Regions from separate parts of the Lysinibacillus sp. NPDC097231 genome, predicted to be linked through region 1. Evidence: riboswitches for the same ligand, from Rfam matches in the RefSeq annotation. Region 1 holds a riboswitch; the other holds the start of a gene.

Region 1 (4,520 bases):
GCGTTTTTAAAGTTTCTTTATGTCCAGCCTTTTGAATAGCATATCGTAAAAAACTAGCATGATCCATTAATCTAGCTGCCAATTGGCTAACTACTGTTTGCTCTAAGGGCTTTCGAATTGTCGGTACAATAGCCTTTAACATTTCAGATACTTGGTTCTGTATAATATCCGAGAAGTCACTTGTGTGTGATAATTCCGTCGTTGTTACTGCTAAACGATCTATAGCTATAACATTTTCTTCTGATGCAGCAGTTATTTGATGAATTCCGTGCGCTGCTTCTTCAATATTTTTACTTGTTACGGTTAGATTAGCAATATTGTCCTTCATTATATTTAAAAAGTCAGTGAAGTAATGTTCGACTTGTTCGATATTTGTTATAGTATTTTGCACCTTCTTATCTATGAATGATCGAATGTTCGTCATTTCTTGCAATGAATTTTTCGAGCTGTTGGCTAACTTCCCTACTTCCATCGTAACAACATTAAAACCCTTTCCATGCTCACCAGCACGTGCTGCTTCAATTGAGGCATTTAAGGCTAGTAGTTGTGTTTGATCGGCAATCCCAGTTACACTTTTACCAATATCATTCATTTTAGTCATTTCATCATTTAACTGTTTTGTTGAATGAGCTCCTACGGCTAACAACTCCTGAACCATTTCTCCTTTTGTGATGGATGTTTCCATTTCTTCAACAAGTAATATCGAATGCTGTTTTATTTCCTGAATATTTGCATTAACATTTTGCTCGACCGCAAGAATCTCTTCTGTATTTGACGACATTTCTTCACTCATTGCTGAAATATCCCCTACTCTCGCCGAGACACTTTGAACCTTTAAAGTCGTTTGACAATTAATCAACTCCATATGTGCTAGTACGAAGTCTAATATCGCATTTTTCACATCAATGGTTTCCTGCTCAAGTTCCAATTCAAGAACTCTCTTTTTTAATATTTGTATTTCTAAAGCGTTGTGTGTCTCAACGCTTTCATCTATTGGCTTTTGAAATAAACCGAATAACGCCATACAAATTCCCACCTTTTCCTTGGTAAAACATGTCATACATTTTATTATATAACAATAAAATTGGATAAAGTATTAAAAAGATGTAAACAAAAATAGGATATGCCATTTACTGACACATCCTATTCATGAATCAATTTCTGTACCTGTCGCTTCGCTTTCTCTACCAAAAGCTGAAAGAAGTTAAATGTAAAGCGCTTGTTCTAAATTAAATTCATCGTGTAATGCATTTGCTGCACGAATCATTTCGTCCTGAGGTACAACGACAGACACTTTTATTTCAGATGTGCTGACCATTTTTACTGGAATACCTTCACGACGTAATCGATCAAACATTCGAGCAGCGACACCTGGATTAGACGCCATCCCTGAGCCAATAATAGAGACTTTTGCTAAGCCGATTTCAAAATCAGCAAAACTAAACCCTAGTGATACTTTACTGTCTTCAAGAACACGTAATGCTTCTGCAAATTCCTCTTTCAAAATGGTAAACGATACTGTCGGTTTCAAGCCATCAATTATTGCTTGTACGATTATATCTACGTTTATCCGATTTTCTGCAAGTATTGTGAATATATCTGCTAACGAAGCATCGGAATAAGCATCATAGCCAACTGTTAGGCGAATAACATCTGACTCAAAGGCAACACCACGTACTATTAAATTTTTCTCCATTTCTACTTCCTCCTTCAATAAAGTACCTACCGTATCTATTTCACTCGAACGAATAATAACTGGGATTTGAAACTTCTTTGCTAGCTCTACTGCTCGTGGGTGTAAAATTTTTGAGCCTAAATTGGATAGCTCTAGCATCTCATCATAGGAAATTTCTTTTAGCTTTTGTGCCCTGGTAACTTGATTTGGATCAGCCGTATAGACTCCATCCACATTTGTGTAAATATCTACTCGCTCCGCCTTCAATGCTGCTGCGATGGCTACAGCCGTTGTTTCTGCTCCACCTTTACCAAGCGTCGTAATATTCCGTGAATAATTGATGCCCTGTTCCCCAGCAACGATTACAATTTGTCCCTGTGCAAAATGCTCTTCTATTCGACTAACATCAATATCATCAATACGTGCATTGACATGCATATCTTCTGTTTGAATACCTGCTTGCCATCCTGTTAATGACACTGCATCATATCCTTCTTCCTGAAGAGCAATTGCAACTAGCGCACTTGAAAGCTGTGAACCCGTTGAAAGTAGTACATCAAGTTCACGCTTTGACACATCATCTGATAATTGCCGCGCCATCTTTACTATTTCTTTAGCCGTGCTTCCCATTGCTGCAGTTACAACCACAACATCAAAACCTCTGTCCTTTTCTACAATCGCCTTTTTCGCAATCTCATGAATTTGCTCTGTTGATGCTAATGTAGCACTACCAAATTTTATGACAATTCTCTCCATCCTTCTCATTCTCCTTCTTTAGTCAAAGCATTTCTCATAAAGGTTAATTGTTGTGAAAAAATATTTGTCTCAAGAAAAGCAAAAAGGCAACTCTCACATAACGTGAAAGCTGCCTAGACATGTACAATAAAAGTAATTTGCGCATGTGTGATAGCTCTCCGAAACGTTTAGATTCGACAGTCTTACATCTCTTAAATGCAAAACCAGTACAGCATCGGAAACAACGATGCTCCACTTCGGCAAGCTCCCCTTTCATACATTTTCACTGGACTTGTTCGTCCTCCAATGTACTACTGTTGAACCTTGCGCCTCTATCATCACTTAAATAGTGAATATATTTAGTTTAGCCATAGCCGAATATAACATTGTTATATTGGTAATCAATGTTATATACAACCTTAGCACATGTCTAATCCTTTGACAATGTCTCTTGTATAAAATCAATTTCGCCTTAGCAAAATTGCGTCCGAATTTTGAATTGTGCCATTTGTAGGAAGTTAACCTAAAACCGTCACTTCCTGTGACAACGGTTAACTGACCTACATCGGTAAAAACGCCACGTCCTGTGGCATTACCGAAATGACCGACATCGTGTCGGCCCTCGTGCAGGCCTCCTTTGAAAATCCGTGACATCCGCCGGAGGCATTGGGCCAACGTGATGTTGGTCACTCAGTCGTGTGTTGTTGTTGCTGTCGCTTCGCTTTCGCACAGATAAAACCATGTTGCTGTCGCTTCTCTTTCGCACAGATAAAACCATGTTGCTGTCGCTTCGCTTTCGCACAGATAAAACCGTGTTGCTGTCGCTTCGCTTTCGCACAGATAAATTGCCACAGGACGTGGCGTTCCGTTCTTAGACTGAGTTCCACTATTTCAGTAGGTATTTGGAAAAGGAAATCTATCTACTTTTTCTCACCACATTTAGAGGCGGGAGTCTTCTGTAGCTGACGCTTTGCTTTCGCTACAAAAAACTATCTGCTGAATGAAAATAGGTATATATATTGCTAGCTAGATTTGCAGGCATTCCAGCCTCCTGCAATGCCAGCTCACTTGCCTCACGAATTTTTTTGACAGAGCCAAAATGCTTAAGTAATTGCTGTTTTCGCTTTGGACCAATACCCTCGATATGATCAAGTACAGATTGAATGGCATGCTTTTCGTGCTGTTGACGTAAGAAGGTAATCGCAAAGCGGTGTACCTCGTCCTGAATTCGTTGCAATAAATAAAATCCATCACTTGTACGCTTTAAGGCAATGACTTGAGGCGGATCACCAAATAATAGCTGTGACGTATTATGCTTTTCATCTTTTGCTAATCCGGCAATCGGAATGACTAGGCCGAGCTCATCTTCTAATACTTCTCGCGCGACTTCCATTTGCCCCTTCCCGCCATCTATTAGCACTAAATCTGGCAATGGTAATCCTTCTTTTAATACACGCGTGTAACGACGACGTATTACTTCCTGCATTGCCCCGTAATCGTCATGCTTAGCAGCTGTGCGTGTTTTGTACTTTCGATACTCCTTCTTTGCAGGTTTCCCATCGACAAATACAACCATCGCTGATACAGCATCTGTCCCATGCATATGACTATTATCGAAAGCTTCGATTCGTAAAGGTGTAGAAATACTCATAGCTTCACCAAGCGCCTCACAAGCTCCTATTGTTCGTTCTTCCTGACGTTCAATAAGCTGGAACTTAGCCGCTACTGCAATTTCAGCATTTTTAGTTGCTAAATCAACAAGCTCCTTTTTTTGTCCACGCTTTGGTGTCAGCACCTTCACATCTAGTAGTTCTGTTAAAATTGCCGCATCAATGGACTGTGGAATAAAAATTTCCTTTGGCTTAATGTGCTCTAGCTTGTCATAAAATCGTCCAACAAATGTTAAGAATTCCTCTTCTGCATCTTGATAAATTGGGAAAATCGAGACATCTCGCTCAATGAGCTTTCCTTGACGAACAAAGAAGACTTGAACACACATCCATCCTTTCTCAACAGCAAAGCCAAATACATCGCGATTTGTTGTATCACTTGAGACGATTTTTTGCTTTTGCATCACTGTATCAATATGAGCAATTTGATCACGAAACTC
Region 2 (4,520 bases), on a different contig from region 1:
GATTAGTTGTCGTTACTAAAATTTTTTCATGCGTTTGTTCGTTAATAATAGCTTGCAGTTTTCTATGCATGTATTGAATAGTTGCATTGTGTTTCTTTTTTGCCTTCACCTGAAAAATTATTATTCCTAAAAGCACAACAATTATTAGTAATAGAAATATGATCATAGGTTTATCCTTCAAATTTATAGCCAATTCCCCAAAGAGTTTTAATATATTGAGGATTGGATGGATCGTCTTCCATTTTTTCGCGTAGTCTTCTTATATGTACATTAATAATATTTTCGTCTCCATAGTAAGCATCATTCCAAATCAGTTGATAAATTTGTTGTTTTGTGAAAACACGATTTCGATTTGTGACGAATAACTTTAAAAGGGCGAATTCCTTTGAAGTGAGCTTCACCTTTTGTCCGTTCTTTTCAACTGAAAAATTCACAATGTCAATCGTTAAGCTATCTATCACTAATACATCTTTCTTGTTATCTACTTGATTGGAGTATTTTGTAGCTCTTCTTATGGCAGCTTTTACCCGTGCTGAAAATTCTAACATGGAAAACGGCTTGGCAATATAATCATCTGCCCCTAATCCTAACCCTAACGCTTTATCCACATCACTATCCTTCGCAGACATAATGATGATTGGCAGTGATGCCTGTTCCCGTACTATTTTTAAAACTTCTAATCCATTCAGTTTTGGTATCATAATATCTAAGATCACTAAATCATAGGAATTATTTAAACAATTTTGTAATGCTTCTTCTCCATTAACTGCGGAGGTAACAAGGAACCCCTCCATCGTTAAATAGTTTTCTACCATTTCACGAATGGCTTCGTCATCTTCTACGAGTAAAATATGCTTTTGCACTTTCATGCACCTCTTCCCAACATAAAGCCGTTTATATAGATCTCGTCATTTCTATGGATCATCACCACAACTAGGAGTTGATTTCCGTTCCGGCTGCGCGTTTTGGCTGTCGCTTCACTTTCGATCAACTTATATACACGGTATACATTTTAACAAATGGCATCTTAAAAATTTTGTGATAACTCATTTTTATAACAGCTTACCATATTAAGGTTATATACCCAAAGAAGAGAACCATTAGAAAACTAAAGCACCTTTTTAATATTCCCTTAGTGGTCCTGAGTACACTTCTGTACAAATTTGTAAACTCTAGAATTAACCAGTATATTCTTATTAGTAAATCAATTTTTTAGAAAGGACCGATAAAATGACTTCCAAAAATTACGGATTATTTTCTATTACTCTTAGTATTATCGGGCTTTTATTATTTTACGTATGTTCGTTAAGCAAAAACGGCATTCTTGGAATTTACTTTTATTTAGGTGCTCTACTCTGGATAATAAGTATCTATTTAGGTATATTGGGGATTAAATCAAAAGAAAAAGGCGTTTCTAAATATTTGGGTCTATCCGTCATTTTACTTATCGGTGTAAGCTATGGACTAATAATAACAGTTATGGGTGTAAGGGGTTTCGGTGCATAACCACGACTTCATAATAAATCAAAAAAAACTGCCCTGTAGCCTTTTTTTGGCTCTCAGGACAGCTTTTTTACTTATTATTCTACTTTTAAATCACATTGCTCTAAAGGAAGCATTTTTGTTTTATGCTTGATTTTATAGCCAAGCCATAATAGTAAGAACAGCGGAATCCCGATATATGAGACAAGGACTCCATACCAATCTATTTTATCACCCATAAAGGCATTGTAGTTTTGTCCAATAACAACAATCATACAAACTGTAAAGGCAAATAGCGGACCGAATGGGTATAGCTTTGCTTTATACGGTAGCAATTTTGGATCCAAGCCTTGCGCTTCGAAAGCTCGACGGAAACGATAGTGACTAAATGCGATACCAAGCCAAGCAATAAATCCAGACATCCCAGAGGCATTTAGGAGCCATATATAGACCACACCGTCACCAAAGAATGAAGCTAAAAATGCTAGGCAGCCTACAGCTAATGTTGCCGTTAGAGCATAGATTGGAATACCTCGACGACTTAATTTCATGAAAATCTTTGGCGCATGTCCATCCACGGCTAATTGCCAAAGCATACGTGAAGACGCATAGAGCCCAGAATTCCCTGCTGACAGCATAGCCGTTAAAATAATAGCATTCATTAATGAAGCAGCAAAGGCAATTCCTAAATTATCAAATACCAGTGTAAATGGTGATACAGCAATATCTTCTGATAATAAACGTTCGTCTGTAAATGGAATTAGCATCCCAATTGCACCAATCGCCAAAATATAGAATAAAAGAATTCGCCAGAAAACTGATTTAACAGCCTTCGGGATATTTTTACCAGGCTCATCAGTTTCACCTGCTGTTATTCCAAGCAGTTCTGTCCCTTGGAACGAGAAGCCGGCTGCCAGGAAAATTCCGAAAGTAGCAAGGAAGCCACCGTGGAATGGTCCGTCACTAATAAAGAAATTCGTAAAACCTACTGGAGCGTTTCCACCTAAAATGCCAAAAATCATTAAGAAACTAATGATAATAAAAATGATTACAGTTACAACCTTTATCATTGCAAACCAATATTCACTTTCACCATAGCTTTTTACTGATAATAGGTTGAACGTTAAAACAACGGCAATAAATAAAACTGTCCAAAGTGCTGATGAGCTATCTGGGAACCAATATTTCATAATTAATGAGACAGCTGCAATTTCTGCTGCAATTGTGATTGCCCAGTTATACCAATAGTTCCAGCCAAGTGCAAAACCTAAAGCTGGATCTACAAATTTTGTCGCATACGTACTAAATGAGCCTGATGATGGCATATAGGCTGCCATTTCTCCTAAGCTCGTCATTAAAAAGTACACCATAATACCGATTAATGCATAGGCGAGCAGTGCACCGCCAGGGCCAGCATTTGCAATGGCACCACCACTGGCTAAAAACAATCCTGTACCGATTGTACCGCCTAATGAAATCATTGTAATATGACGGCTTTTTAATTCTTTTTTCAGCTTAGGCGCCTTATGGCCGAGCTGATTTACTTTTATTTCACTCACTATAAGCTTCCTTCCTATTTAAGAGGCAAAAAAATGCCATCACATGAACACTGTGATGGCTAAGTTAATCCTCAGTTCTAAAAAAATTGATAGCACAACACGTTATCCAAACGTGACAGTTCTGTTCCTTTCGGAGACAGCCCCAGCATGAGGGTTTCAAGTCCCCTCATACTTCGGCGATATTTCCTTTCAACTAATATCTCTAATGCTTGTCATTTCCATTAGCATACTCTTAAATATCGCGACCTCTACCTCAATACAAACATGAGGCATATAAATATTAAATTTATGATGTGTACTAGTTTATCATACGACCTATGACATTTCAATAATCAGAGTAATGTTCCGTATTTTATGAATTTTCTACTATTTTTAATGATGTGGTAAAGTGATATAGTGGTTCAATTATAATTGTTCTTACAGGGGGGATTTATTTTGACTACTCATGAACATTCTACTACTAATCCTAGCAGGGAAATTAGCTGGAAAGGTACAACCTTATTATTAGTCATTGGCGTTATATGTATTGCCTCAACATTACGAATGCCATTAACAGCTGTTGGACCTATTATTGCCTTTATCCGTGAAGATTTAGGTATATCCAACGTATTAGCGGGATTTCTAACAACTATCCCGTTGCTAGCCTTTGCGGTTATTTCGCCATTCGCACCAATTGTCGCACGTAAATTGGGGCTAGAATTAACATTATTTTTATCTACTATTCTTTTAGCATTGGGGATCGTACTTCGCTCTCTTGGTACGACAAGTTTACTCGTGTTCGGTACTATGCTAATTGGAATAGCCATTTCATTTGGCAACGTGCTCATTCCAGGATTGCTTAAATTGAAATTCCCTTATCATGTAGGTTTACTGATGGCATTTTTTACAATGTCGATGAATTTAACAGCCGGACTTGGTGCTGGTATTAGCTACCCGATTGCCAATTCGTCGCTTGGCTGGCAAGGTGCATTGGCAATTGCGCTTGTCCTAGTAGTGTTAACCATTTTAATTTGGATTCCACAGTTGAAATTTAATAAACCTGAACCAACTGTTAAGACTATGAAAGCTCGTAAACCATTATGGAAATCACCTGTTACTTGGGCAGTAACAGGCGCTATGGGCTTACAATCATTATTATTCTATACGACCGCAGCTTGGATTCCTGAAATATATATCGCACAAGGATTACCTGCGGATCGTGCAGGCTGGATGTTTTCCATCATGCAGTTTTCACAGGTTCCCATGGCTTTAGTTGTGCCTATTATTGCTAGTAAAATGACATCTCAACGACCTCTTGTATTAATGTTTACATCATTTTATTTAGTTGGCTTTATCGGGGTAGTTATGGAATGGACAAGCCTCGCAGTGTTGTGGATGGTGCTTCTAGGCTTAGCAGGAGGGGCTTCATTTGCTTTAGCAATGATGTTCTTTACACTACGTACTCGTACTGCTTTTGAAGCGGCTGATTTGTCAGGCTTT

The links. A riboswitch is a leader RNA that binds a small molecule or an ion and turns the genes downstream of it on or off. The one in region 1 is predicted to bind lysine.
Region 2: linked by a shared signal. The riboswitch ahead of ACIQXF_RS15815 (amino acid permease) and the one ahead of ACIQXF_RS06300 (aspartate kinase) in region 1 are both predicted to bind lysine.

The regions. Positions count from the first base shown of each region.
Region 1 covers NZ_JBIWDH010000006.1:129,068-133,587, forward strand. The annotation lists gene ACIQXF_RS06295 (methyl-accepting chemotaxis protein) at 1-1,024, opposite strand, end outside; gene ACIQXF_RS06300 (aspartate kinase) at 1,205-2,431, opposite strand; lysine riboswitch at 2,575-2,753, opposite strand; gene ACIQXF_RS06305 (hypothetical protein) at 3,097-3,297, opposite strand; gene uvrC (excinuclease ABC subunit UvrC) at 3,390-4,520, opposite strand, start outside.
Region 2 covers NZ_JBIWDH010000027.1:3,345-7,864, reverse strand. The annotation lists gene ACIQXF_RS15825 (sensor histidine kinase) at 1-166, opposite strand, end outside; gene ACIQXF_RS15820 (response regulator transcription factor) at 171-863, opposite strand; gene ACIQXF_RS15815 (amino acid permease) at 1,581-2,963, opposite strand; lysine riboswitch at 3,124-3,300, opposite strand; gene ACIQXF_RS15810 (CynX/NimT family MFS transporter) at 3,477-4,520, shown strand, end outside.